2 regions of the Acidovorax lacteus genome follow, and region 2 is predicted to be linked to the other one. Evidence: predicted binding sites of a transcription regulator. Region 2 holds the regulator's gene; the other holds the start of a gene.
What was found. The regulator FNR, encoded in region 2, switches genes on or off when oxygen is low (the NO sensors DNR and NnrR bind a similar motif). The targets are predictions, from matches to a motif close to TTGATNNNNATCAA.
Positions count from the first base shown of each region.

Region 1: a site for FNR is predicted at 12,767-12,780, ahead of ABD866_RS11920 (universal stress protein). Genes of this name have one in related genera too.

Region 1 is NZ_BAABEX010000026.1:41,509-57,384, forward strand. Features, by position in the region: gene ABD866_RS11855 (phosphoethanolamine transferase) at 1-1,691, shown strand, start outside; gene ABD866_RS11860 (flavin reductase family protein) at 1,772-2,215, opposite strand; gene ABD866_RS11865 (alpha/beta fold hydrolase) at 2,405-3,184, shown strand; gene ABD866_RS11870 (phosphatase PAP2 family protein) at 3,215-4,027, opposite strand; gene ABD866_RS11875 (YdcF family protein) at 4,132-4,893, shown strand; gene ABD866_RS11880 (flavodoxin family protein) at 5,094-5,660, opposite strand; gene ABD866_RS11885 (TetR/AcrR family transcriptional regulator) at 5,848-6,531, opposite strand; gene ABD866_RS11890 (hypothetical protein) at 6,636-7,376, shown strand; gene ABD866_RS11895 (D-amino acid dehydrogenase) at 7,425-8,762, opposite strand; gene ABD866_RS11900 (LysR family transcriptional regulator ArgP) at 8,897-9,811, shown strand; gene ABD866_RS11905 (TetR/AcrR family transcriptional regulator) at 9,936-10,550, shown strand; gene ABD866_RS11910 (fasciclin domain-containing protein) at 10,669-11,625, opposite strand; gene ABD866_RS11915 (fasciclin domain-containing protein) at 11,654-12,109, opposite strand; gene ABD866_RS11920 (universal stress protein) at 12,290-12,712, opposite strand; gene ABD866_RS11925 (metallophosphoesterase) at 12,819-13,664, opposite strand; gene ABD866_RS11930 (LysR family transcriptional regulator) at 13,674-14,639, opposite strand; gene ABD866_RS11935 (hypothetical protein) at 14,763-15,203, shown strand; gene ABD866_RS11940 (phosphoenolpyruvate carboxykinase (GTP)) at 15,364-15,876, opposite strand, start outside.
Region 2 is NZ_BAABEX010000030.1:61,270-77,145, forward strand. Features, by position in the region: gene ABD866_RS15180 (TonB-dependent receptor domain-containing protein) at 1-537, opposite strand, end outside; cobalamin riboswitch at 616-853, opposite strand; gene ABD866_RS15185 (DUF904 domain-containing protein) at 891-1,130, shown strand; gene ABD866_RS15190 (cell division protein ZapA) at 1,117-1,476, shown strand; gene ABD866_RS15195 (sulfite exporter TauE/SafE family protein) at 1,810-2,631, shown strand; gene ABD866_RS15200 (sensor domain-containing protein) at 2,655-5,129, opposite strand; gene ABD866_RS15205 (cyclic di-GMP phosphodiesterase) at 5,126-6,415, opposite strand; gene ABD866_RS15210 (sulfite exporter TauE/SafE family protein) at 6,540-7,268, opposite strand; gene hemN (oxygen-independent coproporphyrinogen III oxidase) at 7,352-8,734, opposite strand; gene fnr (fumarate/nitrate reduction transcriptional regulator Fnr) at 8,926-9,648, shown strand; gene ABD866_RS15225 (hypothetical protein) at 10,029-10,322, opposite strand; gene ABD866_RS15230 (FixH family protein) at 10,412-10,684, opposite strand; gene ccoG (cytochrome c oxidase accessory protein CcoG) at 10,752-12,197, opposite strand; gene ccoP (cytochrome-c oxidase, cbb3-type subunit III) at 12,280-13,194, opposite strand; gene ABD866_RS15245 (cbb3-type cytochrome oxidase subunit 3) at 13,222-13,359, opposite strand; gene ccoO (cytochrome-c oxidase, cbb3-type subunit II) at 13,371-14,000, opposite strand; gene ccoN (cytochrome-c oxidase, cbb3-type subunit I) at 14,017-15,456, opposite strand; gene ccoS (cbb3-type cytochrome oxidase assembly protein CcoS) at 15,521-15,658, opposite strand; gene ABD866_RS15265 (heavy metal translocating P-type ATPase) at 15,658-15,876, opposite strand, start outside.

The sequences.
Region 1 (15,876 bases), on a different contig from region 2:
GGCGCGAACGAATGCTGGCCGCGTGGCGCGCCCCGCGCAGCCCGCAGGCGATTGTGTTCATCCTCGTGCTGTGGTTCACCGTCACGGCCAACTGGGCGCTGTGGATGCGCCTGGGCCATGTGGACGGGCACAACGGCTCGCCCTGGGTGCTGCGCGCGCAGTTTCTGCTGCTGGTGGTGCCGGCGCTGACCATGGTGCTGAGTCTGACGGCCTGGCCACGGGGCATGAAGCCTGTATGGGCCTTGCTGCTGGTGGTGGCTGCGGCCACCCAGCATTTCATGCTGGCCTATGGCACGGTGGTGGACCCGGGCATGGTGCGCAACGTGCTCCAGACGCACGCGAGCGAAAGCGCCGACCTGCTGCACCCCCTGCTGCTGCTGCACCTGGCGGTGGTGGTGGTGGTGCCGCTGGTGTGGCTGTGGCAGGTGCCGGTGCAGCGTGCCGGTGCCCTGCGCAGCCTGTGGCGCACCACGGCCATGGCCGTGGCCGCTGCGCTGGTGCTGGTGGGCTCGGTCTTCGCCATGTACCGCGACCTGGCACCCGTGGTGCGCAACAACATGGCGCTGCGCTTCATGCTCAACCCGGCCAGCCCGGTGCTCTCGACGCTGGACGTGGTGGTCAAGCCGCTGTTCAAGCGGCCCAAGCCGTTTGTGAGCATTGCCGCGGGCGCGACGCTGGGCCCGGGCCTGACGGCCGCCCAGGGCGCTGAGCGCGTGCCCCTGCTGGTGCTGGTGGTGGGCGAGACGGCGCGTTCGGACCATTTCGGCCTGAACGGCTACGAGCGCGACACCACGCCCGAACTCGCTCGCCGCGGCGTGCTGAGCTGGACCAACGTGCGCTCGTGCGGCACTAGCACGCTCGAATCGGTGCCCTGCATGTTCTCGCACCTGGGGCGCAGCGGCTACCTCAAGCGCGTGGCCCAGTACGACAACCTGCTCGACGTGTTGCAGACCGCAGGCCTGGCCGTGTTGTGGCTGGACAACCAGGCCGGATGCAAGGGCGTGTGCGAGCGTGTGCCCAGCGCATCGACCGATGACGCCCAGAAGACCCCCGCAGGCCAGGCCCTGTGCACCGACGGCGAATGCCTGGACCTGCTGATGCTCGAAGGCCTGGACGAGCGCATCGCCCGCCTGCCCGAAGACGCGCGTGCGCGCGGCGTGGTGCTGGTGCTGCACCAGATGGGCAGCCACGGCCCGGCCTACCACCGCCGCTCGGCCCCCGAGCGCAAGGTGTTTGAGCCCGAATGCCGCACCCATGCGCTGGCCGACTGCCCGCGCGACCAGCTCATCAACGTGTACGACAACTCGATCCGGGAGACCGACCACTTCCTCGGCCGCACGCTCGACTGGATCGCCGCGCGCAAAGACCGCTACGACGGCGGCATGGTGTACGTGTCCGACCACGGCGAATCGCTGGGCGAGATGGGCCTGTACCTGCACGGCATGCCCTATGCCGTGGCCCCCGACGTGCAAAAGCACGTGCCCCTGGTGGCCGCCCTGGGCCCGCTGGGCGCGCGCCGCGGCATCGACACCGCCTGCCTGCAGGCCGGCCTGGGCCAGCCGCTCACGCACGACAACCTCTACCACTCGGTGCTGGGCTTGCTCGATGTGCGCAGCCCCACCTACCAGCAGGGGCTCGACATGTTCGCGAGCTGCCGCCCGGCCACACAGCGCGTGGCGCAGGCCTCCTGATCGTTTGCTATTGATTCGATAGCTGCTCGTGCTTGGATTTCAAGCACGAACGGCCTAAAACGCTTTGAATCGGCAGGGCGCTACAAAGGGTGCTCGGTGTAGAACCGGCCGCCGTGGTAGAGCAGCGGCGAGCGCGATGCGTCGTGCTGGCAACGCTCCACCTCGCCGATGAAGACCACGTGGTCGCCTTCTTCGTAGCGGCTGCGGTTGAAGCATTCAAAGCTGGCCACCGTGCCTGCGATCAGCGGCGCGCCCGCAATGCCGGGCGTGTGCTCCACACCCGCCCAGCGGTCCACGCCGCGCGTGGCAAAGCGCTCGGCCAGCGCCTTCTGATCGGCCGCCAGCACATTGATCGCGTAGTGCGAGCCGTCGGCCAGCACGGCCATCGACGACGCCGAGCGCGACAGGCTCCACACCACCAGCGGGGGCGAGAGCGACACCGAATTGAACGAACTCGCCGTGAGCCCGATGAGATCGCCCGTGGCGCTGCGCGCGCTCACGATGGTCACGCCGGTGGCGAACATGCCCAGCGCATCGCGGAACTCGCGGGCGCTGAAGCTCGGGGCGCGGGCCAGGGCAGGGCGGGCAGAAAGGAATGTCACGGGGGGCAGGCGGGCAAAAGAGAAGTGCCGGGCGCAGGCCCGACCGTGAACTATTATGGGCTGGCCCCCGCCACCGTGCAGGCGCGCGGCCCCAAGCCCGCGTCCTCAGCCATGCCATCCATTCCCCACTTCACCACCCTGGGCGCTGGCCCCACCGTCGTGCTGCTGCACGACGCCGACGGCGACCACCTGACCTTTGCGCCCCAGGTCGAGCGCCTGGCCCACGCGGGCTACCGCGCCGTGGCCTGGGACATGCCGGGCTACGGCCACAGCGCGCCCATCGAACCCTATGGCTTCAAGGGCCTGGCCGCGAGCTGCCTGGCGCTGCTCGATGCGCTGCGCTGCCCGCAGGCCACACTGGTTGGGCACGGTCTGGGGGCCATGGTGGCGCTGGAGCTGGCGGTGCGCGAGCCGCGCCGCGTGGGCCGGCTGGTGCTGTGCGCAGGCGGCCCGGCCCTCGATGCGCAGGCCGAAGCCGCCTGGGTGCAGCCCCGCCTGGAGGCGCTGGAGCGCAGCGCCTCGATGGCCGTGCTCGCGCAAACCCTGGTGCCGCGCTTCGTGGGCAGCGGCGTGCTGCCCGAAGGCGTGCGCCTGGCCGAGCATGCGCTGTCGCAGGTGTACGCCGGGGCGTACCGCCGCGCACTGCAGGCGCTGCCCACCTTCGACCGCGATGCGCGCACGCTGGCCCGCCTGCCCATGCCCACCTTGCTGGTGGGGGGCGGACGCGACCGTTGCACTCCGCCCGAAGCCCTGCAGGCGCTGGCCCAGGTGCTGCCCGATGCGCGCCACCTGAGCCTGCCCCACGTGGGCCACTGGCCGCAGCTTGAAGACCCGGACGCTTTCGACGACGCGCTGCTCGCGTTTCTGGACGAAACCCGCACGCTGCACTGAGCGCCTGCCGGCCGCAGTGCGCGGCCTGTGTCAGCCGCGCCGGTGCAGGCCCGGCGTGCGGTGGCGCACCAGCTCCACGCTCAGGATGCACAGCGCCAGCCAGGCCGCGCCGTTGCACAGGCCCACCAGCACGTCGCTGGCGTAATGCACCTGCAGCACCACCCGCGCGTACGCTGCAGACCAGGCCAGCCCCGCTGCCGCCAGCACCGCCGGCAGGTGCCAGGCGCGCGGTGCCAGGCGCACCACCAGATAGGCCAGCATGCCGTATGTGGCCAGCGTGCCCGAGGCGTGGCCGCTGGGAAAGCTGAAACCTGTTTCCACCAGCACGCCGTGCTCGTGCAGGGGGCGCACACGCTCGATGCCATGTTTGAGCGCCTTGTTCAGCAGCGCATTGCCCGCCACCGCTGCCACCCAACCCAGCGCCAGCACGCGCTGGCGACGCCACAGCAGAAAGCCCGTCACCCCCAGCGTGAGCGCCACCACGGTGGGCGGGTTGCCCAGCCAGGTGGGCACCAGCGCCCAGTGCAGCGTCGGGGTGGGCACCGTCTGTGCCAGCGCGGCGTGCAGGGCGGTGTCAAAGGCCACGATGCCGCGGCCCGCCGCCACCTGCGCCGCCACCTGGCTGAAGAGCCCGGCCGCCAACAGCCACAGCAGGGCCGCGGCCACCAGATGCGCCGTGGCCAGCGGCAGGCCACGGCCCTGCACAGGCTCGTGCGGCACGCGCCAGCGGCGGCCCCACCACAGGGCGGCTGCGCCCAGCGCGCAAGCGGGCAGCAGGCCCAGCAGCCAGGTGGCGCCTACATGCTGCGCCACGGAGGTGGCCAGCGCAGAAGCAGAGGTCATCAGGGGCAGAGAAGCGTCAACAGTCACGGCAGATCCAGCAGACAGGTTGCGCCACGGCCCGACACCCGGCCGCTGGCGCGCAAACCGGGCATTATGCGAAGCCGATGTTCCTGCTCAAGAAAGTTCTGACCGCGCTGCTGATGCCGCCCATGGTCTGCGTGCTGCTCGCCCTGCTGGGCCTGTGGATCGCACGCCGCCACCGGCGCACCGGCACGGCGCTCACCCTGGCCTCGCTGCTGTCGCTGCTGGTGCTCTCCACCCCCCTGGTGGCCGACGGGCTGCTCAAGGGCCTGCAGTCGGCCGGGCCGGCCACACCCCAGGCGCTGGCCCCGGCACAGGCCATCGTGGTGCTGGGCGGCGGGGCGTACACGCTCGCACCCGAGTACGGGCTGGATGCGCTCAGCCGCGGCGCACGCGAGCGCGTGCGCTACGCCGCGCACTTGCAGCGCATGACGGGCCTGCCGCTGCTGGCCACCGGCGGCGCGCCCGACGGCACGCGGCCCGAGGCCGTGATCATGAAAGAGGTGATCGAACGCGAGTTGCGCGGCCGCGTGCGCTGGGTGGAATCCGAGTCGCTGGACACGGCCTCGAACGCACGCCGCTCGGCCCCCTTGCTCAAGGCCGCAGGCGTGCGCCGCGTGGCCCTGGTCACGCACGGCTGGCACATGCGCCGCGCGGCCTGGTGGTTCGAGCGCGAAGGGCTGGAGGTAATTCCCGCCCCCATGGGCCTGCGCCCGCCGCGCCCCCAGGGCTGGACGGCCGTGCTGCCGCGCGCGGCCTCGCTGGCCGACAGCAGCCTGGCGCTGCACGAGTGGCTGGGCATTCTTGCGCAGCGGCTGGGGGCGCTGCGCGAGCGGCTGCGTTAGGGCCTGCGCGCGGGCCAAAATGGCGTGAACAGGTCCGAGGGAAGGTCTGTATAACGCCCTGCGGTCTGCGCGGGCACGGCCTCGGGCGGTCCGCTGCGTTGCTTTTCTTGCCCATCGCGCGGCTATGGGCTGCAAAAAGCGCCTTGTGGTTCATCCCGAGCCGCACCCGCGCATCCTCGCGAGGGTGATGCAGCGCTTCCCTAGCCCGCCGACAAAAAGCGCGCCGCTGCCTGCACGGCCTCGGCATCCTGCGCCACGGCCCCGGGCGCACCGCCCTTGCCCCAAAGCGCGCCGCCCCAGGGCATGCCCATGAACTGCGCGCACAGCTGCACCGAGTCGATCATGGGTTGGGCCTTGGCGCGGTCACCGCTGGTGGTCACCAGGTACAGCGGCTTGGGGGCCATGCGGGCCTTGAAGTCGAGCCCCGGCACGCGCAAAAAGGCGCTCCAGTGGTCGAGGTAGGCTTTGAGCGGCGCCGGAATGCTGAACCAGTACACGGGCGCGACCAGCACCAGGTGCGTGGCGGCCAGCGTGGCGTCGAGCAGGGTTTTGAGGTCGCCTTCGGGCGGCGCGTAGGTGCCCGTGGTGTGGCGCTGGTCCACAAAGGCGGGCAGTTGCAGCCGGGGCAGCGACATCCAGGTCTGCTGCGCGTTGGCGGGCAGGGCGGCCGCGGCTTGGCGGGCCAGCCATTCGGTGTTGCCTTCGTGCCCGGGTTCGCGGGTCGAGGCGCAGAGGAACAGGTAGTGAGAAGTGTCCGGGGTGTGCATGTGGCGATCGTAGCGCCGCTGCCGAGGGAGCCTCTGCACGGTTCGCCGTGCCGTGTGCATTTGCGGACTCGGGCGGCCTGCGGCGTCGCAAATGCTCGCAATCGCGACGGCTATTGCTGCGCTTTGCGCCTTGCAGACCATCCCGATCCGCAGCGCACACTTGCCGCGTGATTCGTGCAGCGCTTCCCTAGGCGGTGCCAGTGGGCGTGGGCGGTGGCGGTAGCCCCAGCACGGCCAGGCACAGCCGCACCAGCGCGTCCTCGAGTTCGGCGCTGCCCAGCAGGGGCGAGGCTTCGAGCGACGCCGCACGCACCGCGCCCATCACGCCGCGCGTGAGCACGAAGAGCTGCGCCGCGTCGGGCACGGGCAGGCCCTGCTGGCGCGCCAGGCGCTGCAGATGCAGGGCCAGCCGCTCGCTCGCGCCGCGCACGGCCACCAGCAGGGCCGCGCGCTCGTCCTGCCGCCAGGCGAGGCGGGCGAGCGCTCGCTCCGACTCAGGCCCGCCTCCGAACGCCTGCAGGTAGTGGCGTACATAGCGGCGCACCTGTTGCTCGGTTGGCCAGTGCTCGTGCAGGGCCTGGGCGAGCAGCGCGTCCAACTCGCGCATCACCTGCGTGCAGTGGCGGTCGAGCAGGGCGGTGACGATGGCCTCCTTGCTCGGAAAGTACTGGTAGAGCGAGCCCACCGACACCCCGGCACGCTCGGCGATGCGGTTGGTGGTGAGTGCGGCCTCGCCTTCGGTGGCCACGATCTGGGCCACGGCCTCGAAGATCGCCTCCACCGTGACTTGCGCGCGCTCCTGCCGCGGTGCGCGGCGGCGCTGGGTGGCGGCGGAAGGTGGTGTGGACGCAGGGTCGACGGGCGGCGGCATGGTGGACAAAACCTGAGCGCAAAGCGAGTAGCCGATGCACGGGCGGCGGCCTATTCTGCGCCCGGTGGTCGTTTTGCACCACCCGTCTTCAGGAGCCTTGTGTGATGTCTGCCGCTGCCTTGCTGCCTGCCGCCTCGGGCGGTGCTGTGTTCGTTCCGCTCGGCCCGCTGGGCCTGGCCGCGCTGCTGGCCGCTGCGCTGGCCTGGGGCGCGGCGCGGCACCTGCGCCGGGGCGGGGCGCTGCGGCCCTGGCACCGCGCGAGCGCGATGGTCATGGGCGCTTTCGCGCTGGTGCATGTGCTGGCGCACCTGGCAGCACTGGCGGGGCCTGCCGCGCACCAGGCGGTGCTCGATGCGCTGCGGCAGGTGTACCGCCACCCCGTGGCCGAGGCGCTGCTGCTGGCGAGCGCGCTGTTCCAGGTGGGCAGCGGGGCCGTGCTGCTCTGGCGGGGGCGTGCGCAGCGGCGCGGGGCAGTGGCCTGGCTGCAGGCGCTGTCGGGTGGGTATCTGGCGCTGTTCCTGCTGGTGCACGTGAGCGCGGTGCTGCAGGCGCGCGTGCAGGGGCTGGACACCAACTGGTACTTTGCCGCCGCCGGGCTGCATGTGCCGTTGTGGAGCGGGTTCTTTGCGCCGTACTACGCGCTGGCCGTTGCGGCACTGGGCGTGCACATCGGTTGTGCGCTGTACTGGAATATGCCGCCCGCCCGCGCGCGGTGGGCGCTCGCGCTGTGCGGCGCGGCGGGGGTGTTGCTGGGCACCCTGCTGGTGCTGACGCTGGCCGGTGTGTGGCCCGCCCCGCCGCTGGAGGTGCCCCTGCCCTACCGCGCACCCTTCCTGAAGGGGTGATGCGCGGTGGACGGGCCGCGGCGTGGCCCGCTCGGTGTAAAGGGCCGTTCAGGCCGCGAGCGCGGCCACGGGGCGCGCCTTGCGCGGCATGCCCAGAAAGCCGAAGTCCATGGCCGGGGCCTGGCCGCTGATCAGTTCAGCCAGCGCCTTGCCGGAGCCCGCGCCATGCGTCCAGCCCAGCGTGCCGTGGCCGGCGTTGACCCAAAGCTTGCCCACGCGGGTGCGGCCAATGAACGGGATGTTGGTGGGCGTGGCCGGGCGCAGGCCTGTCCAGTACTGCGGGTTGCCGCCCTGCTCGGGCGTGCGGGTGTCGCACACGCCGGGCAGGATCTCTTCGATGCGGCGCGACAGCATGTGGCAGCGGGCGCGGGCCACGGGGCTGTCCAGCGACAGGTCGAAGCCGCCCAGCTCGATGGTGCCGGCCACGCGCAGCACGTTGCCCAGGCGGCTCATGGCAATCTTGCGGCCGTCGTCGATGGTCGAGACCTGCGGCGCAGCCTCGGGCTTGAGCAGCGGGAAGGTGGCGCTGTAGCCCTTGCCCGGGTAGATGGGCAGGTCCACCCCCACGGTGCGCAGCAGCGGTGCGGTGTACGAACCGCAGGCCACCACGAAAGCGTCGCCTTTGAGGATGAAGTCTTTTCGGCCTGTTGTGCTTGATTCTCTTGGAATCAGTGCTACAGAATCAATAGCATCGCCGATCTTGTTGAGGCGCAGCACGTCGTGGCCGTACAGGAACTGCGCCCCGCGTTGCGCGCACAGGCGTGCCAGCGCCTGGGTGAATACCCGCGCATCGCCGCTTTCGTCGGTGCTGGTGTAGGTGCCGCCGGTGATGCGGTCGCCATAGGCGCGGAAGGCGGGCTCGATCTGCAGCAGCTCTTCGCGGCTCACCAGGCGGCGCTGCACACCGTATTTGCGCATGACTTCCACCGCATGGCCTGCGTCGTCAAACGACTTCTGGTCGGTGTAGAAATGCGCGATGCCGCGCTCGAGCCGGTGGTATTCGATGCCGGTGCTGGCCACCAACTCCTTGAGCGCCGTGTGGCTGTACGCGCCCAGCGCCACGATCTGCTGCACGTTGCGCTCGAAGGCCGTGTCGTTGCACTGCGACAGGAACTGCAGGCCCCAGCGCCACTGCTGCCAGTCGAGCTGCGGGCGAAACAGCAGCGGGGCTTCGTGGTCGAACATCCACTTGAGCGCCTTGAGCGGGGCTTCGCGGTTGGCCCACGGCTCGCAGTAGCTGACCGAAATCTGGCCCGCGTTCGCAAAACTGGTCTCGAGCGCGGCATCGGGCTGGCGGTCCACGACGACGACGTCATGTCCCCGCTCCAGCAGATGCCAGGCCGTGCTGATGCCGATGATGCCGGCGCCCAAAACGATGGTTTTCATGGAGCCGAAGTCTCTCCGACATTGCATCGGCGCAAAAGCAAAATTAAACTTCTTCAAAAAACATCAGGTCAACTAATGCGATACCCCCGTGGTTGGGGGCTGCGCTGCTGGCCTGTTCTGGTGGAGACCTGTCCATGAGCACCTACGATCCTGCGGCCCTGGAATGCCTGGCGGCCATCGTGGAGGAAGGCGGTTTTGAACGCGCCGCCCAGCGCCTGAACGTGACCCAGTCGGCCGTGTCGCAGCGCCTGCGCGCGCTGGAGGCACAGGTGGGCTCGGTGCTCATCGTGCGCAGCCGCCCGCTGCGGCCCACATCGGCCGGGCAACTGCTGCTCAAGCACACCAAGCAGTTGCGCCTGCTGCGCGCCGACCTGGAGCGCGACCTGCAGGAGCTGGCCCCCAGCGCGCCCGGCGGCTCGCGCGAGGACGAGCGCATTTCGATCGCCATCAACGCCGACAGCATTGCCACCTGGGCCATGGGCGCGCTGCACGACCTGGTGCGCGAGCGCCTGCCGCTCGAAATCATCGTGGACGACCAGGACTTCACGCAGGAGTGGCTGCGTTCGGGCCAGGTGCTGGGCTGCGTGACCACGCTCAAGCAGGCACTGCGCGGCTGCCGCATGGTGCCGCTGGGGGCCATGCACTACGTGGCGGTGGCGTCGGCCGAGTTCGCGTCGCGCCAACTGCCGCAGGGACTGACCCCGCACAACTTCCGCGAGGTGTCGTTTCTGTCGTTCAACCGCAAGGACGACATGGCGGCAGAGTTCGTAGCCCGGGCCTTTGGACTCAAGCGGGTCGCGCTGCACCATCTGTTCGTGCCCAGCACCGAGGCACAGATGCGCGCCGTCGACGCCGGTTGGGCGGTGGGCGTGGTGCCGGAGTTGCTGGTGCGCGGCCGGCTTGCGGATGGCAGCTTTGTCGATCTGGCGCCGGGTTGCTCCCTGCCGATCCAGCTCTACTGGCACTGCTGGAATCTGGAGTCTGAACTGCTGGATGCCCTGACCGCTGCCCTGACCAGCACTGCGGCCGACACGCTGGTGCAGCCCTGAGTGGCCGTCTCCCCCGTGCCGGGGTGCGGATCAGGGTCTGCTACACAGGGTTGCGAAATGAACTGCGTAGTTGTAGAGCAACTGATCCATTTATTTTTTTACTGGAATGTATAGGATAGAGGGCATGTCTACGCCCACCCCCAAAGTTTCCTTCAAGGAGCAGATGCATCTGGCGCGCGAGGACGCGATCCTGCAGGCCGCTTGTCGTCTGCTGGGCGAGAAAGCCTTCGACGCCATGACCATGGACGATGTCGCCGCTGCGGTGGGCATTGCCAAGGCCAGCCTGTACAAGCACTTTTGCAGCAAGGAAGAGCTGTGCAGTGCGGCCATGGTGCAGATTCTCGGTCGCGTGCACGACTATGTGGCCACGTTGCCGGCCGAGCAGCCCCCGCTGGAAAAGCTGCGGGCGCTGGTGCGCTGGTCGCTTGAGCGCCTGATGGCCAACGAGATGCCGCTGCTGCCCAGCCGCAATTCCACCTTGCGCGCGGTGCTCATGGCCAACAAGGAGTATCTCAACGGCCTGCTCACGGTGAGCGACCAGATCGGCGAATGGATCACCGAAGCCCAGGCCCAAGGCCTGATCAATCCCACGCTGCCGCCGCTGGTGGTGCTGTACACCTTGTACGCACGCGCGTGCGATCCGGTGGTGAGCTTCCTCAAGGAAAGCGGTCAGTTCACGCCCGAGCAGATCGTGGAACTGGTGCTGCAGACCTGCTTTGACGGACTGCGCGCGCGTTGAGCGGCGGGCACGCTTTTTCTTCGAGACCAGACACCGCGGCCTGCGCGCCGCAGCCAAAAAAAAGCCCGGCATCGCCGGGCTTTTTTCCATGCATACCCTGCGGCGCAGGGTGCTGCCGTCAGGTCGGCAGGATCACGCGGTCGATCACGTGGATCACGCCGTTGCTCGTGAACACATCGGTCGCCGTGATCTGGCTCGTGCGGTTGCTGCGGTCGGTGATCTGCAGGTTGCTGTTGACGGTGAAGGTCTGACCCTGCACCGTGGCAATGGCGGTGCCCACGGGCACCTCGCCCTTGAGAACGCGCGCACCCACCACGTGGTAAGTGAGCACCTTGGTCAGCAGCGCCTTGTTGGCCAGCAGGGCGTCCTTGGTGGTGCCCAGCTCGGTCAGCAGTGCGGCAAAAGCCGTGTTGGTCGGAGCGAACACCGTGAACGGACCCGCGCTCTTGAGCGTGTCGACCAGCCCCGCAGCCACCACCGCCTCCACCAGGATGCTGAACTCCGGCAGGGCCTGGGCTGTGGCCACGATGTCGCGGTTGGCTGGCAGGATCACGCGGTCGATCAGGTGCACCACGCCATTGGTGGCTGCGATGTCCGTGGTGGTGATCGTGCTCACGCGGTTGCGGCCGTCGGTGATCTTCAGGCCCCCCGACGATTCCACCTTGAAGAAGCCGCCACCCAGGGGGGCGATGGCCTTGCCCAGCGGCACATCGGCGCGCGCCACCCGCGTGCCCAGCACGTGGTAGGTCAGCACGGCGGTCAGCAGCGGCTTGTCGGCCAGCAGCGCTTCCTTGGTGATGCCCAGTTCCGTGAGCAGCGCAGCGAACGCGGCGTTGGTCGGCGCGAACACCGTCACGGTGTTGCTGCTCAGCGTGTTGGCCAGACCGGCCGCCACAACGGCTTCGACCAGGATGCTCAACTCGGGCGTGGCCTGGGCCAACTCGACCACGTTGCGCTGCACTGCGGGCTCGTCGTCACCGCCGCCGCAGGCTTGCAGCAGGGGGATGGCCAAACCAGCGGCCGCGCCCATCAGCACACGGCGACGGGCCAGGGAAGGGGTGTTCAGGGTGTTCATGGGGTGCTCCTCCGTCACGGCGGGTGGATTACTTGGGCATCAGCACGGTGTCGATCACATGGATCACGCCGTTGCTGGCGGCCACATCGGTGGCCACGACCTTGGACTGGTCCACCTTCACGCCGCCGGTGGTGCTCACGGTGATCTCCTGGCCTTGCACGGTCTTGACCTTGCCGGCCTTGACGTCGGCAGCCATCACCTTGCCCGGCACCACGTGGTAGGTCAGCACCTTGGTCAGCGCGGCCTTGTCAGCGAGCAGCCCGTCGAGCGTGGCCTTGGGGATCTTGGCGAAAGCTTCGTCGCTGGGAGCGAACACGGTGAACGGGCCCGGGCCCTTGAGCGTGTCCACCAGACCGGCGGCCTGCACGGCGGCCACCAGGGTCTTGAAGTTGCCGGCCTTCACGGCCGTGTCCACGATGTCCTGCGCCAGAGCGCTCATTGCGGTGCCTGCTGTCAGGGCCAGTGCGATCAGGGTCTTTTTCATGGTCAGCTTCCTTTGCATCGGTTTGCAAGTCCACGCCAGGATGGGCGTGGGGCGGAATATATAACCAATTGGTCGCTGTGTAAACCAATCAGTTATCTCGTGACCAGTTGGTTTCAAATGGATGCAAAAAAGCCCCGCGGGCGAACCGGCGGGGCTTGCGGAGTGACCGCGGTAGGTACGTCAGCGCACGAGCAGCACAGGCACTTTGCTGTGGGCCAGCACTTGCGTGGACACCGAGCCCATCACCAGCGTGGCCAGCGCGCCGTGGCCGTGCGAGCCCATCACCAGCAGGTCAAACTTGCCGCCTTCAGCGACCTTGCCGATGGTCTCGGCCACCGGACCGACCTTGACCACACGCTTGGCGTCCACGCCATGACGGGCCAGGAACTTGCACACAGGTGCGACGATTTTCTCGGACTCGTCGGCGTAGTATTTCTCGACCATGTCTTTGCCCAAGGCCGAGCGCGCACGCGTGGGCAAGGGCGATTGCACCGTCAGCACGGTGTAGTCGTGCTTCGTGCCCAGCAGTTCTTCGTGGGTGGCCAGATAGGCCAGCATCTTCTTGGTGTAGGCACTGCCGTCCACGGCGAGCAGGATGTTCATGCGTGTTCTCCAGGTTGTGATGGTTCAGGCTAAACGGCGCAGCGGTTTGTTGTCTTGACCTGGGTCATGTTTTCGGCGGCGCCCGGGGCGCCCGACCCCGGCGCGATCATACGGTGACGCATGCATGCGGGTCGAAGGTATCCTGCTCGCCCTTGCGTGCATAGCCCAACGGATTGGCGACCACGGTGCAGCGCCATGGCTGGCCGGCTGCATTGTGGCCCTGCACGGTGTAGCGCGATGGCGCATGTAGGTGGCCATGCAGCCACACATCGGCATGTTCCAGCAGGCCATCCAGCGCGTTGCAGAAGCCCGCCGTACCGGGCACCAGGCCGTAGCGCGGATCGGCGCTGCGGAGGCTGGGGGCAAAGTGGGTCACCACCACGCGCGGGCCGGATCGCGGATGCGACAGCGCATCGCGCAGCCACGCCTGGCAGCGCAGGGCTTCTTCGCGCACGGCTTCGGCCAGAAACGGCATGCCGTCGCGCGTGGCGCCCGTTTTGGCCAGGTAGAAGTCGGCCGCGCGGAAGGCCTTGTGCCGGGCCTTGGCCCGCTGGGTGTCGTCGGACAGGCCCTGGTGCTCAGCCAGCGCATCGAAGTCGCTCCACAGCGTGGTGCCCACGAACTCTGTGCCGCCCAGGCGCAGGGTGTCGCAGTCGAGCAGCGCAATGCCCAGTTGGTCGCAACTGCGGCGCAGGCGCAGGCGTGCAGCATCGAAGTCTTGGGCGTCGTATTCGTGGTTGCCAGGCACCAGCACCACGGGCACCGGCCATGCGCCGTACTGAGGCAGCGGCGAAAACGCCTCCAGGCCAAAGTGTTCCGACACCAGCAGCGACCCCGACTGGTACGAGCCGATGTCACCGGCCAGCACCAGCACATCGGCGCCAGGGGCGGGTGTGGCGCGGAACTGTGGATGGGCTTCGAGGTGCAGATCGGACAGCAGCTGGATCTTCATGCGCGCAGTCTAGGGGGCGTCGGCCAGGGGCTCGGCAAAGGCCTGTCGCGCGCTGCGCACCAGGGCCTGGCGCAACCAGGCCAGCGCGGTGTCCTGCCCGCCCCGGCGCGGCCACAGCGCGTCCACGTGCACGGCCGGTACGTCCATGGGCAGCGGGCGCTCCACCAGCGCCTCGGCAATGCCTGTGACCGGCACGAAGTGCCGCGGCAGCACGGTGAGCAGGTCCGACTCCAGCACCACGCGCCCCGTGGTGAAGAACTGGTTGACCGTGAGCACCACCCGGCGCTCGCGCCCGAGCGATGCCAGCGCCTCGTCGATGAAGCCGTACGGTCGGCCAGAAAAGCTCACCAGCATGTGGCGCGCCGCGCAGTACGCGTCGAGCGTGAGCGTTTGCGCAGCCAGCGGGTGGCCCTGGCGCATGACGCACACGTATTGCCCGTCGTAGAGGCGGCGGCTTTCAAAACCCACCGCATCGCCCGCCTGGGCGCGCGCCGTCAGGTCGGCCAGCACGGCCGGGAAGTGGCCCACCGCCATGTCGGCCGTGCCCTCGGCCAGCAGGCGCCGCGGGTCGCGCGTGGTCAGGGGCACCACGCGTACCGACACCCCGGGCGCCTCGCGCTCCAGAATCTGCACCAGAAAGGGCACGAGCGTGGCGGCCGTGGCGTCGGCCATGGCCAGCACAAAGGTGGATCCTGCCGAGGCCGGATCGAACTGCCCCGGTGCCAGCGTGTCTTGCAGCTGTGCCAGTGCCTCCCGCACCGGCGGCCAGAGCGCCAGTGCGCGAGGGGTGGGCTCGATGCCTGCGCCGCTGCGCACCACCAGATCGTCTCCAACCGCATCCCGCAGGCGGCGCATGGCATTGCTCACCGCGGGTTGCGTCAGCGACAGCCGCTGGGCCGCGCGCGTCAGGCTGCGTTCGGCCATCACCACGTCAAACACGCGCAGCAGGTTCAGGTCGAGCGAGCGGAAGTTCATGGCACTTCATTCTCGATGTGAATGTTGTGAATTCACAAGATAAAGTTGAATCGTAATGGGGTAAACCCTAATATCTCGCCATCGACAGACAACTTCGCCACAAGCGACCGAAAGGGAAACACCATGACCAGCTTTGTACACATCGACTATCCCACCCAACACCCCGGGGTGGTTCGCGCAGAAAACGCCGTGGCGGCCTTGAAGGACGCCACCCAAGGTTTTGAAGGGGCCCGTGGCACCGCCACGCTGTTGCTCGCCGCCGTGGTTTCGGCCCTGCTGGTGGTGGCCAACCAAGTGATCGACACCTGGAGCGAAGGCCATCTGCTGGCCGCCTGGATGGTGCTGTGGGTGGTGGCCTTTGCCGCCCTGGCCCTGCTGGCCACGCCCACCCGCCGCGCCGGTCTGGCACTGCGTGCCGCCTGGGGCCGCTGGGCCGAAGCCCGCCGTCTGGCAGCGGAAGACGAGCGCACCTGGAATCTGGCCACGCAGGACTACCGCGTGATGGCCGACCTGATCCTGGCGCGCGACCGCCTGGGCATTCCGGACGCGCGCTACTACCGCTGATCCAGCTCCCAGCCTTTGAGAACCGCGGCCGCATGCCGCGGTTTTTTTACGCCCGGCCCAGGCGTGCGATGCCGACCCTGGCAGTGCAAAGCGCCAAAAAAAGACCGCCTCAAGGGCGGTCTTACGCATTACGCCCGCGGGGACAGTGCCCCGCGTCGGGTCAGGCGCCCAGGCGTTGCTCCAGCGCGGCCTTGGTGGCCAGCAGCTCCTGCGGCAGGTGATAGGCCAGCTGCTCGAAGTGCGCGGCGTGCAGGCCCAGCTCTTCCTTCCAGGCAGCTGGGTCGATGCGCGTGGCCACATCAAAGGCCTGGCGCGAGAAGTCGAGGCCGCTCCAGTTGATCTCTTCGTAGCGCGGGGCCGTGCCCAGCGCCGTGGCCTCGCCCTGGGCCTGGCCTTCGATGCGGTCGATCATCCACTTGAGCACGCGCATGTTCTCGCCGTAGCCGGGCCAGACGAACTTGCCGGCCTCGTCCTTGCGGAACCAGTTCACGCAGAAGATCTTGGGCAGTTGCGCGCCCTGGCCAGCCAGCTTGGCGCCCAGGTTCAGCCAGTGCTGGAAGTAGTCGCTCATGTTGTAGCCCATGAAGGGCAGCATGGCGAACGGATCGCGGCGTACCACGCCCTGCTGGCCAAAGGCCGCGGCCGTGGTCTCAGATCCCATGGTGGCAGCCAT
Region 2 (15,876 bases):
GCCCCGGCGCGTGAACACCTGCACCACCCCACCCAGGGCATCAGAGCCGTAGATGGCTGCGGCAGGCCCCCGCAGCACTTCGATGCGTTCGATCATGGCCAGCGGAATGCTTTGCCACGAAGCGCCACCGGTGGACTGCGAATCCACGCGTACGCCATCGATGTAAACGGCTGTGAAACGGGTCTCCGCGCCCCGGATGAACAGGCTGGTGTTGGAGCCCGGACCACCATTGCGCGCCATCTCCACGCCTGGCAAACGGCTGAGCACATCGGCCAGTCCTGTGGCACCGCTTCGCTCGATGGTCTCGCGGTCCACGATGGACACATCGGCCACCAGATCCGACAGCGGCTGCGCCGTGCGGGTGGCCGTGACCACCACATCGGCCATCGACGGGGCGCGCAAGTTCTGGGCCACCAAAGTGGAAGCAGCCTGATCGGCCAGCACCGGCACAGACGCAGCCAGCCATGCGGCAGCCAGCGCCACCGAACGCGGGCGCAGCACAGCGGCGGCGCACGCACGAGGAGTACGAACGTTCATGAAAAAACCCGACAGAAGGCAACCCGTTGCCGGCCTCCCCGCCAGCGATGGGTGAAACGATTGCCGCGCTCGTGCGCGCAGGCAATCACCTTGTTGGCCGGTATCCGGGCTGGCGAAGCACCCTTCAGCGCCTTCCCAGACGCTTGTTCAAGGCATCCAGTGGCGTGTGACTGAAGAGGGAGCGAAAACGCTCGTTCGCTGACCGTTGCGGGGGCAGCGCAGGCTGGGTGCGTGCCGCGGTGGCACGACCTCCCTGCTTCCCGTTGAACTGCGGCATGCGAACCACACCGCGAGCACCAACAGCGGGCATTCTAAGCCGCTTTGTGCAGTGCAACCCTAGAATAGAAGCCTGTATGGCCACCCCTCCGAGCATCGACCAGATCGCCGAGCGCGTTGAGCGCCTGCTGTTGCGCCATGCCGAACTGCAGCGCACCAACGCACTGCTCACGGAACAGGTCACCGCCCTCACCCAAGAACGCGACTCGCTCAAATCACGCCTGAGCGCCGCGCGCGCACGGATCGATGCGCTGCTGGAGCGCCTGCCGGCTGCGGCCACCCCCACACCACCGCAGGAGCGCCATGAAGCAGATTGAGGTCCAGATCCTGCAGCAGAGCTACTTGCTCGCCTGCCCTGAAGGACACGAGTCCCGACTGCTGGAGGCCGTGGAAAAGGTGGACACCGCCATGACGCGCATCCGCGATGCGGGCAAGGTGCGCGCGCGCGAGCGCATTGCCGTGCTGGCGGCACTGAACCTGGCCTTTGAAGTCGCCGACCATGAAGCAGCCCGCTTGGCTGCTGCCGCGCAGGCGGCATCCGCCCCAGACGCTGCCATTGCCATAGAGACACAGGCTGCGCCCGGCGCAGAAGACAGCGAACGCCTGCAACAGCTTGTGCAGCGCCTCGACGAAGCGCTGGGCCACGACGGCCGCCTGCTGTAGCCTGCTTTAATGTCCGCGGCGCTACGCGCCGCCCTGACACGTCCGACGCTCCCCACAGGCTTTGCCCGCAGCCTACAATGACGAGGTCTGCGACGTTGCCGGGCTTTATATTTCCTTGAACCAATGCTCTCTGAGCACGGGCTTGGTACATCGCCTGGTGAGCGTGATCGTCTCGCGTCAGATGAACCCAACGCCTGGCTGCCCTCGCCCACCTGAACCCCCGGTTCAGGATGCCGGTCCGGTGGCGTTCGCAGACACCTTTTCTCGCCCGTCGTCCTGGCCCACTGCGCCCGGGCGGCGGCCTCATCCCGCCCCTCTGCCCGGACAACCCACATGCTTGATCCCCTGTTGATGCTTGAACTGGGGGCGCTTGGCCTGTGCACGGGCTTTCTGGCGGGCCTTCTGGGCATTGGGGGGGGCATGCTGCTCGTGCCGTTCCTGACCTTCATCCTGGGGGCTCGGGACGTGGCCCCGGACTTGGCCGTCAAGATGGCAATTGCCACCTCCATGGCGACCATCGTGTTCACCTCGGTCTCCAGCGTGCGCGCGCACCACGCCAAGGGCGCCGTGCGCTGGGACATCGTGCAGCGGCTCGCGCCCGGCATTGTGCTGGGGGGGCTGCTGGCCAGCCTAGGCGTCTTTGCCCTGCTCAAGGGGGCCTATCTGGCCTTGTTCTTTGGCCTGTTCGTGAGCTTCTCGGCCACGCAGATGTTTTTGGACAAGAAGCCGTCTCCAGCCCGTCAGATGCCAGGCACCGCCGGGCAGTGGGTCGCAGGCGGCGGCATCGGGTTTCTGTCGGGTCTGGTGGGCGCGGGCGGAGGCTTCGTGAGTGTGCCGTTCATGACCTGGTGCAACGTGAGCATCCACAACGCGGTGGCCACCAGTGCAGCGCTTGGTTTTCCGATTGCGCTGGCCAACGTGGCAGGCTACGTCGGCTCCGGACTTGGCATGCACGGACGCCCGGAAGGCTCTCTGGGCTATGTGTGGCTTCCGGGACTCGCACTGATCGCCGTCTGCAGCGTGCTGACGGCTCCCCTGGGCGCGCGTGTCGCCCATCGGCTGCCGGTACGCAAGCTCAAGCGGGTGTTTGCCAGCCTGCTGTTTGCACTGGCCGCCTATATGTTCTGGAAGGGCGTGATCGCGCTGGGCAACTGATGGCGGCACAGCCGCCGCCTCCGCTACGAGGAACTGCTGGGCGCCGGCCCCGCTGGTACGCGCCGGACCGGAGCGGGAGGCGGCACAAGCGGTACCGCAGCCGACAACTGCAGCAACTGCGCAAACATGTCTGCGGGCACCGCAGGCGAGCACAAAAAACCCTGGTAGTGGTCGCAGCGCAACTCCTGCAGCACCTGACGCTGAATGGGGTTCTCTACCCCCTCGGCAACCACCTCGATGTGCAAAGCCTGGCCGATGCTGATGATGGCGCGGATGATGGCCTGATCGCCTTCGTCGTCCGGCAATCCACGCACAAAAGACTGATCGATCTTGAGCTTTTGGATCGGCAGCTTTTTCAGGTAGGCGAGGCTGGAGTAGCCCGTGCCGAAGTCGTCGATCGCCAGACCAATGCCCAAGGCCGACAACTCGTGGAGGCGTGCCGCCATTTCTTGCGCCTCCTGCAGCAGGATGCTTTCGGTCAGCTCGAGCTCGAGCATGGCTGGGGGCAGGTGGTACACCGCCAGTAGTCGGGTAAGCCGATCCACGAAGTCGGGTTGGCGAAACTCAAGGGCCGACACGTTGACCGACACGACCACCGGTGTGCCGGCCTGCATCCAGGCCGCTGCACGCTGTATGGAGCGCTCCATGACCCACGCCCCTAGCGTGACGATGTAGCCCGACTCTTCTGCCAACGGAATGAAGGTGCCCGGCGACACAGCCCCCAGCTCTGGATCGTTCCAGCGGGCGAGCGCTTCAGCGCCAGTGATGCGTCCGGAGGACATGTCCACCTGCGGCTGAAAGTGCACGTCCATGCCGCCGCTGCCAATCGCCTGCCGCATGGCGTGTTCCAGCTTCATGCGAGACAGCAGGTTCGCGTTCATTTGCGGCTGGTAGAAGCCGTAGCTGCCGCGCCCCAGTTCCTTGACACGGTACATGGCGGTGTCGGCCTGCTTGATCAGGTCGTCCAGCGTTTTGCCGTCCTGCGGATAGAGCGCGATACCGATGCTGCACTGGATGGAGAACCCCATCTCATCCAGCATGAAAGGGCGCAGCATATCGTCCAGGATGCGCCGCGAGACATTCTCGGCAATCACAGCGCCCGCACCGTGCAGGTACACCACGAACTCGTCGCCGCCCAGGCGGCACAGCATATCGGTCTGCCGCAGACACCCTTGGATGCGCTCTGCAACCAATTGCAATACGCGGTCCCCGAACGGATGACCAAGCGAGTCGTTGATGATCTTGAAGCGATCGAGATCCAGAAACAGGATCGCAAAGCCCGTGTCCGACTGGCGCGCGCCTTGTACCGCGGTGTCCACACGCTGCGACAACAGCAGGCGGTTGGGAAGCCCTGTCAGCACGTCGCTGTACGCGAGCTCTTCAATACGCTTTTGGGCGGCGTGCTGCTGGGTCAGGTCGCGCATGAAGCCAATGCTCTGGACCAGCCGCCCCTCGTCGTCCCGCAGGGCCACCCATGACAGCTGGACCGCGCAGTAGGCTTCGTTGTCGCGGGGCAGCCACAGCTCGCCCTCCCAGTAACCATCCGCATCCCAGGAAGTCAATACCTGCTGCATGAAAGCCGCATCGGACCCGCAGCCGAACAGTGCAGCGGCCATGCAACCGAGGAACGTCGGAGCCGACGGCCCTACCAGTTTCTCGCATCCGGGGTTCATGCGGATCAGATGGTGCTGGCTGTCGGCAATGAAAATGGCATCCAGGCTCGATTCGAACACCCGGGCAGCCAGACGCAGACTGGCCTGAACCTCGGTCTGTCGCGTGATGTCGCGGAACGAGTACACACGTCCCGCAGGACTGCCGTGGATAAACTGCGGCACCGATCGGCGCTCCATGATCGTGCCATTGCGCAAGGACAGCAGGTCGGTGCTTTCCTTGAGGGGCTCACAACCGATCTCGTCCAGCCGCTGGCGGTAGAACACCGGGTCCTGGACCTGAGACGCCATGTGCTTGTGAATGGCCTCGTCGTCCCGCTGCAGCAGCAGATCGGCCGGTATGGCCCATAGCTGTGCCAGCCGCTGGTTGAACGCGCGGACCTGGCCACTCAAGCCACAAACGAGCATGCCATCGGCCGCAGAATCCAGCGTGGCCCGCAACTCTGAAAGCAGGGTCTCCAGCTCACGCTCCGTCTCGACTTGGCGACTGCGGTCCAGTGCCGTCAGCAAGAACGCGGGGCGTCCGTCCGGGAGCACCGCGGGGGCAACCCGTCGCTCAACTGCCACCAGTGTCCCGTCTGAGCGCAACAGGTGGCTCAGAGAATGAATGCCGTCCGCAACGACCGAGGTGGGCTCACTCCAGAACACAAAGTCCTCGGGGGTGGCTGCCAAGTCAATCACAGGGCGGCCCGCCATGTCTTGCGCAGGCATGCGCACCAGCTGCCCAGCAACGTGGTTGGCGTGCACGATCCGGAGGGTCTGCGCGTCGATCAGCCAGACCGCCTCCTGCAAGGCATCCAGCCAGGCGAAGCGCACATCTTCCGTCACGGGGCCGCCTCGGAGGACGCCGGGCTCACGGCCCGCTCGAAGAAATAGCAGATGCGCTTGCGGGGCGACAGATAGTCCAAGGCCTCACGCGGTAACTGCGCAGGCTTGAGACTGCGGCGAATCCCCAGCTCCGGAACTGTCTCCAGATCCAGAATCAGCGCCTCTTCCTTGGGAATCTGCGAATCGTGCACCACGACCCGAGGCCTCAGAGGCCGAGAGGAGTTGACCGACACCACGATGGCATAGCGGTCATTGACCAACTGGACCACCGATCCCGGGGGATAGACCCCCATCATGCGAATGAACGCTCCCAGCACCACCGGATCAAACTTGGACTTGTGCTGCGCAAACAGCACCGACAGCACCTCGTGGGGCGTCAAGGCGTCAGCACCGGGCAACGGGTTGCACATCCGGTCATATCGGTTGACCAGCGACAAGATCTGACTGGACCGAGGCAGTTGCGGGGCTGCGAGGCGCTGCGGAAAACCGCTGCCATCGGCCATCTCGTGGTGGTGGGCGATGGCGGTCAGCACCGCGGGCGGCAACCCCATCCGCGACGCAAATGCCACGGACTCGGCCACATGGGTCTGGTAGCGCAGGCGGTCGTTGGGCGTCAAGCTTGGCAGAGACTCGCGAAAGCCATCGGGCAGCTTGAGCTTGCCCAGATCGTGCAACAGAGCCGCCACGCCCAGCGACTGCAGCTCCTCCCCCTGCAAGCCCAGTGCTTTGGCGAGCAGCATGCTCAGCACCATCACATTCACCGGGTGCAGCGCACTGCGCTCTCCCGCGCCTTCCGAAAGCAGTCGGATCACCGATTCGCCGTTGCTCAGCATGTCGGCTGCACACCGGGCGACCAAGGCTTCCGTCTGGCGCTTGGCATCGGCTGGGTCGTCATAGACCAGCGAACCCAACTCGATGTACTTGCGGGTCGCCTCGCCGAAGCGCTGATTGCAACTGGCCAGGGCTCGATGCTGCTCCTCAAGCTCCCGCTTGCGGCGCCGCATTTCCGCGTCGGCAGCATTTTCTGCCACCACTGCCGTCTCAGGCGGGACCTCGGTGACCGCAGGAGCCACGACGGCGGGGGGCAACTCATCCACCCCAGGATCGCTCTTTTTGGGAAAGTAACGCACCTGCTGCAGACCCAGTTCGCGCAGCGTGGCGATCTGGTCGGCCGAAGACACCCGGAAACTGCTCACAGGAAAAGGATGGTGCAGCCAGCCTACGTCCAGCTGGATGTACATGCCAATGCGCAGTTGGCCAATGTCGATGAGGATGGAAGTGTTCACGTCAGTTGCGCACGAAGCCCCGGGGTGACCAGTGGTCACAAATGGTCTGTAACCATTATCACCAGTTCGAATGGCTTGTCTCGTGAACAATGCCCGTGTGCGCCCTCCCCGTGGCGCCTGCGCCTCAACGGCACCAAAGCGAGGGCTTATGGACCAGGTCGTACCAGAGGGCCCACACCGCCACAGCGCAGAGCATTCCCCCGGCGAGGCGTGTGCCCCACTCGGCACGCCAGGCATTGAAGACCCTGCGCAGTCGGCCCCAGGCCCAGGGAGCGGAGACCAGCCAGAGCCCCGTCCCCAGCCCGAAAGCCACCATCACCCCTGCACCGGCCAGCGCCCCGCCACTCAGCGCGGCCACCAGCAGCGCCGAATACAACAGACCGCAAGGCATCAAGGCCCAGGCCACCCCTGAACCGACAGCGCCGCCGGACGATCCGACCCAGGGGCCAAGGCGCCGCCACACCGCCCGCCCCCCTGCCTCCACCCACTGGGGCTGCCGGGCCTGCAGCACCAGCAGCAGGCCCCAGGCCAGCATGGCCACATGCGCCAGCGACCACAGGGGTCGGAGCGCCGCCGTGGCCTGACTGAACCAGGCGAGGCTGTCCATGGCCAGCGCCGCCCCTGCGCCCAGCAGGCCGTAGCCGAGCAAACGGCCGAGGTGGAAACCGACGAGACGCGACCAGCGCGGGGACGGTGGGGCGAGCGACGCCCACTGAACCGTCTGCAGACCACTGGCCGCTTGCGGTGGTGTCGCCTGCACGACGGTGCTGCACGGTGCCGAACACATGACCAGGCAGTGGGCTCCCCCCAGCACGCCCATGACCCACGCGCTCATGATCAGCGCGGTACTCATAAGCAAGCCTCCAGCCACAACGGAGACCACTCCCGCTGACCGAAGAAAGGCTGTGCAGGCGACATGCTGCGGGTCCGATGCCGTCAGATGATGCGAGAGAACCGCGCGCGGTTGCGGTCCGCCTGCAAATACCGATCGAACACCATCGCCACGCCGCGCACAAAGAACCACCCCATGGCGGTCACCTCGATGCCATCGTCCCGGACCGTGACCAAGCCCTGCCCGGCCATGTCTTCCATCTGGCCCATTTCAGCACCAAAGTACTGGCGGAAATCGATCAACCAGGCCTGCTCCAGTGGCTCGAAGAGCACCTCGCCCTGGCACATCAGCGACATGATCACCGCGCGGCGCAGCATGTCGTCGCGGGTGAGCGCCAAACCGCGCACGATGGGCAGCCGGCCCTGGTCGAGAAAGTCGTAGTACTCCTCCAGGCTCTTGGCGTTCTGGCTGTAGGTGGCCCCCACGCGACCGATGGCCGAGACCCCAAGACCGATCAGGTCGCAATCGGGCTGTGTGCTGTAGCCCTGGAAGTTGCGGTGCAGGCGCCCCTGTCGCTTGGCCACCGCCAGGGCATCGGTTGGCAGGGCAAAGTGGTCCATGCCCACGTACACATACCCGGCGTCCATGAAAGCATCCAGCGAACGCGACAGCATGGAGATCTTGGCCCCGGCGGTGGGCAACTCGGCTGCGACGATGCGGCGCTGAGGCTTGAAGCGCTCTGGCAAGTGCGCGTAGGCATACAGCGCAATGCGGTCGGGCCGCAAGTGGGCCACCTGCGCCAGCGTACGGTCGAACGACTCAGGGGTCTGTCGCGGCAGCCCGTAGATGAGGTCCACATTGATCGACTCGAAGCCCAACGCGCGTGCCGAGGCCACCAGCTCAAACACCTGCTCTGCGGGCTGGATGCGGTGCACAGCCTTCTGCACCTCAGCGTCGAAATCCTGCACCCCAAAGCTCAGCCGGTTGAAGCCCAGCTCCGCCAGCACCGCAAGCCGTTCGGCTGTCACGGTGCGGGGATCGACCTCGATCGAATACTCACCGCCCGGGGCCAGCACAAAGCTGCGCTGCAGCATGGCCATGAGCTCGCGCAAGCCATCGTCAGACAAGAAGGTGGGCGTGCCGCCGCCCAAGTGCAGCTGACTGACCGTCTGCCCCGGGCCGCACCGCGCGGTGTGAAGGTCGATCTCTCGGCTCAGATACCGCAGGTAGGTGTCTGCGCGGTCATGGTGCTTGGTGATGATCTTGTTGCAGGCGCAGTAGTAGCACAGCGACTCGCAAAACGGGATGTGCACATACAGCGACAACGGCATCGCCTTGGTGGTGGTGCCCAGACGGCGCTGGTCCAGCGCCAGTACGTAGTCGTCCTGACCGAAGGCTTCAACGAAACGATCGGCCGTAGGATAAGAGGTATAGCGAGGCCCTGGCACATCGAAACGGCGCAGCAGTTCGGGCGTTACAGCGGTCATGTGGAAATATCCTTGCGTGCTTTTGCACTGTGCCTTAGCCTTCGAGGCATGTCCTTGACATGAATCAAGCGATCTGCCGGTAGCTGCGGCGAGAATTTGCCTTACATCAGCTGCAGGCTCGCTCCTCGGAGAATGTCTGTGACGGCCTGCCGATCGAAGGTACAGGCGTTGCCATCTTTTTTTCAGAGTCCATGAATCCGCTCACCATCAAAGTCGCCTGTTCCAACTGCAACCTGCGTGAGTTGTGCATGCCGGTGGGGCTGAACGAGCAGCAATTGCAGCGCATTGATGACATCGTGGCGATCCGGCGCAAGGTCAAACGCGGCGGCACCCTGTTTCGCAACGGTGAGGCCTTTACCTCGCTGTACGCGATTCGCACGGGTTTCTTCAAGACCTGCGTGGCCACGGAGGACGGACGCGACCAGGTGACAGGCTTTCAGATGGCTGGCGAGATCATCGGTCTGGACGGCATCGTGAACGACCACCACACCTGCGACGCGGTGGCATTGGAAGACGCCGAAGTCTGCGTGATGCCGTTCGATCGGATCGAGGACCTGTCGCGCGAAGTGACGGCACTGCAGCACCACGTGCACAAGATCATGAGCCGCGAGATCGTGCGCGAGCACGGCGTGATGCTGCTGCTGGGCAGCATGCGGGCTGAAGAGCGGCTGGCGGCGTTTCTGCTTAACCTGGTGCAGCGCCTGCACGCGCGCGGGTTTTCGCAGTCTGAACTGGTGCTGCGCATGACGCGCGAAGAGATTGGCAGCTACCTCGGGCTCAAGCTCGAAACCGTGAGCCGTACGTTCTCGAAGTTCGTCGAGGAAGGCATCGTCGAAGTCAAGCAGCGGCATGTGCGCATCCTCGATACCGATGCGCTCAAGCGCATCGTGAACAGCCAGCAGACCTGCCACTGAAGGCGGCTCTCCCGCTGCCAGCGCTGGCCTGTGGCACGGCCCGCCGTGCCGGCAGATCCACCCCGGCACCCCTGTGAACCAGGCGGCTTGCGGTCGGCCGATGCGCCTGTGCAGCAGCCCCACCGGTGCATCACCGAACGCAACCGGCAAAAACGCGCACCGCACCCACGCCCACGGCCCTTGCGTAGGCTGCTTGCGCTGTCTGGTGCGATTTCGGCCCCTCGTGCTTATTTGACAAGCACGAGCAGCTCCTGAATTGATAGCAAACCAAAAACCTGGCACCGCCCGGCCCGCAGCGCGCGGTGCATCCACCGCAACGCAGCGGCTGCGTGGAGCACGGTGCCACGCCGTTGCGGGCACCCGCGCGCGACCGTTGCGGCTCAGGAACAGGATGCGCCCTTGCGGCAGTCGTCCGGCCGCTGGTCCTGCGGCACCGGACACCGGTTGACTTCAAACGGAGAGAGCGACAGCAGCGTGGTCAGCGCGCTGGAGGCCATGGCGATGGCCCAGAACACAAAAAAGGCCACGGTGTAGACGCCCTCGCGTGACAGGGGCACCGGCTGCCCAAACCAGTGAAGATCTTGCGGATCGACCATCGCGAAGACCAGTATTTCCAGCACGCCCGCCATGAGAAAGGCTGGCCATGCAATCCACATCCAGCGCTGAGTCCACATCGTCTGTCTCCTTGCGGCCATTCGGCCGTTCTGCTGTGAGGAAGATGCCCGGCCTCCCACGCGGGGCGCCACAGGCCTGGCCCGCAATGTCAGCGAGGCTGGTCCTCAGGCGGCGTGGCCGCATGGTTGCGGCCCTTCATGGCGGGCGCGAGGCTCTTCTCGGGATGGGCCAGCGTCTGGTTGATTTCCACACCGCGGCGGTAGTAATCCTCGGCAATCACCGGATCGGGGCGGCTCAGCGCCAGCCACAAGGTGACGAAACCCGCAACGATGACGATGGCCGGTCCGGCGATCAACATCCAGACATGGCCAAACTTCCACCACGGTGCGGCACGGGGTGCCAGGTTCTGGGAAGAGGACATTTCGATACTCCTTACAAATTCTCAAACAGCTGCTGTGAGCCGAGGCCCTGCGGCAGCACCACGCGCCTCATCGGGGCACCAGAAAGACCGATTTCTCGATCACCTTGTGGCCGTCGGTCAGTCCGCGCACCTCCAATTGCACCGGGTGCGAGCCGGATGGCGCCGATCCATACGGAATCTGCAGACGCAAGGCCACCCAACGCGACTCGGCCGGCCCCACCTCGACGTCGCCGTCCGACAGAGCCTCCAGCCCGTCCAGTCCTGTCGCAGAGATGTGGTAGCGCTGCGTGGTCTCGGTGGCGTTCATGATCTGCAGCCGGTACACGTTTTCCAGTTTGCCGCCCGCCACGATGCGCGACAAGGCCGCGCGGTCCCGCACCACGTCCACCTTGAGCGGGGTGCGCATGACCAGGCTGGTCAACATGGCCACGCACAGTGCCAGCAGCAGCGCCGAATACACCAGCACGCGCGGGCGCAGCACCCGGCGCAGCATTTGCGACTGTGTCCAGTGCTGGGCCACGCCGTTCTGCGTGGCATAGCGGATCAGCCCGCGCGGGTACTTCATCTTGTCCATCACAGTGTCGCAGGCGTCCACACACAAGCCGCAGCCGATGCACTCGTACTGCAGCCCCTTGCGGATGTCGATGCCCACCGGGCACACCTGCACGCACAGCGCACAGTCGATGCAGTCGCCCAAGCCCTTGGCCTTGTGGTCGGTGTCCTTCTTGCGTGGCCCGCGCGGCTCGCCCCGTTCGGGGTCGTAGCTCACGATCAATGTGTCCTTGTCGAACATCGCGCTCTGAAAGCGCGCGTACGGGCACATGTATTTGCAGACCTGCTCGCGCATGTAGCCCGCATTGCCGTAGGTGGCAAAGCCATAGAACAGCACCCAGAAGATCTGCCAGCTGCCTTGCAGGGCCAGCAGCTCGCCGCCGAGCTGGCGGATGGGGACGAAGTAGCCCACAAAGGTGAAGCCCGTCCACAGCGCCACCGAGATCCAGGCCAGTTGCTTGAGCGTCTTCTTGCGGATCTTCTCGGCCGTCCATGGGCCGTTGTCCAAGCGCAGCCGGGTGCTGCGATCGCCCTCGATCTTGTGCTCCAGCCACATGAAGATCTCGGTGTAGACCGTCTGCGGACAGGTGAAGCCGCACCACAGCCGCCCGGCCACGGTGGTGAACAGAAACAGCGACAGGGCCGAGATGATGAGCAGACCCGTCAGGTAGATGAAGTCCTGCGGATACAGCACCAGGCCGAAGATATAGAAGCGTCGCGCCCCCAGATCGAACAGCACCATCTGCCGCTCGCCCCACTGCAGCCACGGCAGGCCGTAAAACACGAGCTGCGTGAGGAACACCATGCCCCAGCGCCAGCGCGAGAACAGCCCGCTGATAGAGCGCGGGTAGATCTTCTTCTGGGCTTCGTACAGGGAGATGACCTCGACCTGCGAAGACGCATCAGGCTCCGCGGGGGTGATCGGAATGACCTTGCGAGGCTGGCCGTCAGTGGGCTGCATGGTGGCTCATCTTCAATAACGTGGGGGGCCCCAAGGCCCCGGAGAACGCGTGGCGACGCCCCCGCGCCGCCACAGCGCAAGCTCAGCGCGCAGCGCCGGCCTTGTTCGACAAACCCCAGACGTAGGACGTGAGCACGCCAATCTGGGCTTCCGTCAGCTTCTCGGCCTGCGCAGGCATTTCATTGACCTTGCCGTTGGTGACGATGGCGGCGATGGCCGCCTCGCCCCAGCCGTGCAGCCAGATGTCGTCGGTGAGGTTGGGCGCGCCCATGGCGGTCATGCCCTTGCCGTCGGCACCGTGGCAGGCTGCGCAGGCGGCAAACTTGGGCTTGCCCAGCGATGCGCGCAGCGAGTCGTGGGGGCTGCCCGACAGGCTCAGCACATAGTGCGCGACGTTGCGAACGTCTTCCGGCGTGCCCACGGCCGCGGCCATCGGGGGCATGTTGCCCACGCGGCCCTTTTCCAGGGTCTCACGGATCTTCTCCGGTGCGCCGCCGTGCAGCCAGTCCTTGTCGGTCAGGTTCGGAAAGCCCTTGCTGCCCCGCGCGTCGGAGCCGTGGCACTGCGCGCAGTTGTTCATGTACAGGCGCTCGCCAATCGCCATAGCCTGCGGGTCACGGGCCAGGTCCTCGGGCTTCATCGAAGCAAAGCGCGCATACAGGGGTTCGAGCTCCGCCTTGGCCTTGGCCACTTCGGCGTCGTACGCCGCCTGCTGCGACCAGCCGAGCTTGCCGGCAAAGGCGCCCAGACCGGGGTAGGCGGCCAGGTAGGCCAAGCCAAACACGACGGTGATGACGAACAGCCACACCCACCAGCGCGGCAGGGGGTTGTTCATTTCGACCAGGTCCTCGTCCCAGACATGGCCCGTGGTGTTGTCGCTGGTGGAGATAACCTTCTTGCGGCCGGCCATCCACAACAGCACCAGACAGGCGACGATGCCGATCACGGTGAGCGCTGCGACGTAAACCGACCAGAAATTGCTGGTGAAGTCACTCATGGGTAATTCTCGTTCTGGTGGTGATCGTCATTCCTGCTCGAAAGGCAGCTTGGCTGCCTCATCAAAGCGGCCCCGGTTGCTGCCCAGGTAGGCCCAGACGCAGATACCGATGAAGACGGCCAGGCTGGCCAGCGTTGCGACGATGCGCATGGTGGTGATATCCATTGCGAACCTCCTTACTTGAGCGCACGGCCCATGACCTGCAGGTACGCAATCAGCGCGTCCATTTCGGTCTTGCCCTTGACTTCCTCGGCCGCAGCGGTGATCTGGGCGTCGGTGTAGGGCACGCCCACGGTGCGCAAGGCCTTCATGCGGGGCGCCACGTCGGCCGGATTGACCGTAGCCTTCTCAAGCCACGGGTAGGCCGGCATGTTGGACTCGGGCACCACATCGCGCGGATTGATCAGGTGCACGCGGTGCCATTCGTCGCTGTACTTGCCCCCCACGCGGTGCAGGTCAGGGCCCGTGCGCTTGCTGCCCCATTGGAAGGGGTGGTCGTACACGAACTCACCAGCCACCGAGTAGTGGCCGTAGCGCAGCGTCTCGGCGCGGAACGGGCGGATCATCTGCGAGTGGCAGTTGTAGCAACCCTCGCGGATGTAGACGTCGCGGCCTACCAGTTGCAGCGCGCTGTACGGCTGCACGCCCTTCACCGGCTCGGTGGTGGACTTCTGGAAGAACAGCGGCACGATCTCGACCAGCCCACCGACCGCGATGACCAGCAGGATCAGCACGATCATCAGGAAGTTGTTGGTCTCGACCTTCTCGTGGCTGAAGCCTTTGGAGGCGGTGTTGTTTTCGGACATGTGAAGCTCCTCAGACTCAGGCGTGGGCCGCATTGACGGCGGGAATGGCCACCTTGACCGACCGGCCCGAAATCGCGGTCAGCCAGACGTTCCAGGCCATCACGAGCATGCCGCCCAGGTACAGCAGGCCACCGGCCACGCGGATCACGTAGAACGGGTACGAAGCCTTGACGCTTTCCACGAAGGTGTAGGTCAGCGTGCCGTCGGCATTCACTGCACGCCACATCAGGCCCTGCATCACACCGGCAATCCACATCGCGGCGATGTAGAGCACGATGCCGATCGTGGCCATCCAGAAGTGCACCTCGATCGCCTTGATGGAGTGCATCTTTTCGCGGCCAAACAGGCGCGGCACCAGGTAGTACAGCGATCCCATGGAGATCAGGCCCACCCAACCCAGCGCACCCGAGTGCACGTGGCCCACGGTCCAGTCGGTGTAGTGGCTCAGCGCGTTGACGGTCTTGATGGACATCATCGGGCCCTCGAACGTGGACATGCCGTAGAACGACAGCGACACGATCAGGAAGCGCAGGATGGGGTCGTCGCGCAGCTTGTGCCAGGCACCCGACAGGGTCATGATCCCGTTGATCATCCCGCCCCAGCTGGGAGCCAGCAGGATCAGCGAGAACACCATGCCCACCGATTGCGTCCAGTCGGGCAGCGCGGTGTAGTGCAGGTGGTGGGGGCCGGCCCACATGTAGGTGAAGATCAGCGCCCAGAAGTGCACGATCGACAGGCGATACGAGTACACCGGACGGCCAGCCTGCTTGGGGATGAAGTAGTACATCATCCCGAGGAAGCCCGCGGTGAGGAAGAAGCCCACGGCATTGTGGCCGTACCACCACTGCACCATCGCATCTTGCACCCCGGCGTACGCCGAGTAGCTCTTCATCAGACCAGCAGGCACGGCCGCACTGTTGACCAGGTGCAGGATCGCCACGGCCAGAATGAACGCTCCGAAGAACCAGTTGGCCACGTAGATGTGCTTGACCTTGCGGATGCCCACCGTGCCGAAGAACACGATGGCATAGGCCACCCACACCAGCGTGATCAGGATGTCGATGGGCCACTCCAGCTCGGCGTATTCCTTGCCCGAGGTGTAGCCCAGCGGCAGGCTGATGGCCGCGGCCAGAATCACGAGTTGCCAGCCCCAGAAGGTGAAGGCCGCCAGAGGGCCCGCAAACAGGCGCACCTGGCAGGTGCGCTGCACCACGTAGTAGCTGGTGGCAAACAACGCGCAGCCGCCGAAGGCGAAGATCACCGCGTTGGTGTGCAGCGGACGCAGGCGCCCGTAGCTCAGCCATGGGATACCGAAGTTGAGCTCAGGCCAGGCCAGCTGGGCGGCGATGAAAACGCCCACCAGCATGCCAACCACCCCCCACACGACGGCCATGATAGAAAACTGCCGCACGACCGAGTCGTTGTAGTGCGCAGCGCTTGTTTTTGGAGAATCCATCGGGCACCTCTTTTGATAGCGGTGAAAGTTTCAATCAGTGACTGCCTGGGGGCATTGACGAAAGTCAACTGTCCCGAAGAATGCGTTCGCCCTCTTGCTCGATGCTCTCGAACTGGCCGTGGTACACCGCCCACCACAGGCCTGCGAGGATCAAGAGCACGAGAATTACGGACAGCGGAATCAGCAGGTACAGGATGTCCATCAGGCGGCCTCCACAGTGGGTGAAACAGACGACGAAGGCGCGGCCGCAACCGGCAGCGCAGCAGCGACAGAAGATGTGGGATCGGGCAGTGCACGCGCCAGCCGCGCAGCGTTGAGCACCACGAGCAGCGAGCTCAGCGCCATGCCCAGGCCCGCCAGCCACGCGGGCATCCAACCGGCCACGGCCAGGGGCACACTGAGCGCGTTGTAGGCCGCAGC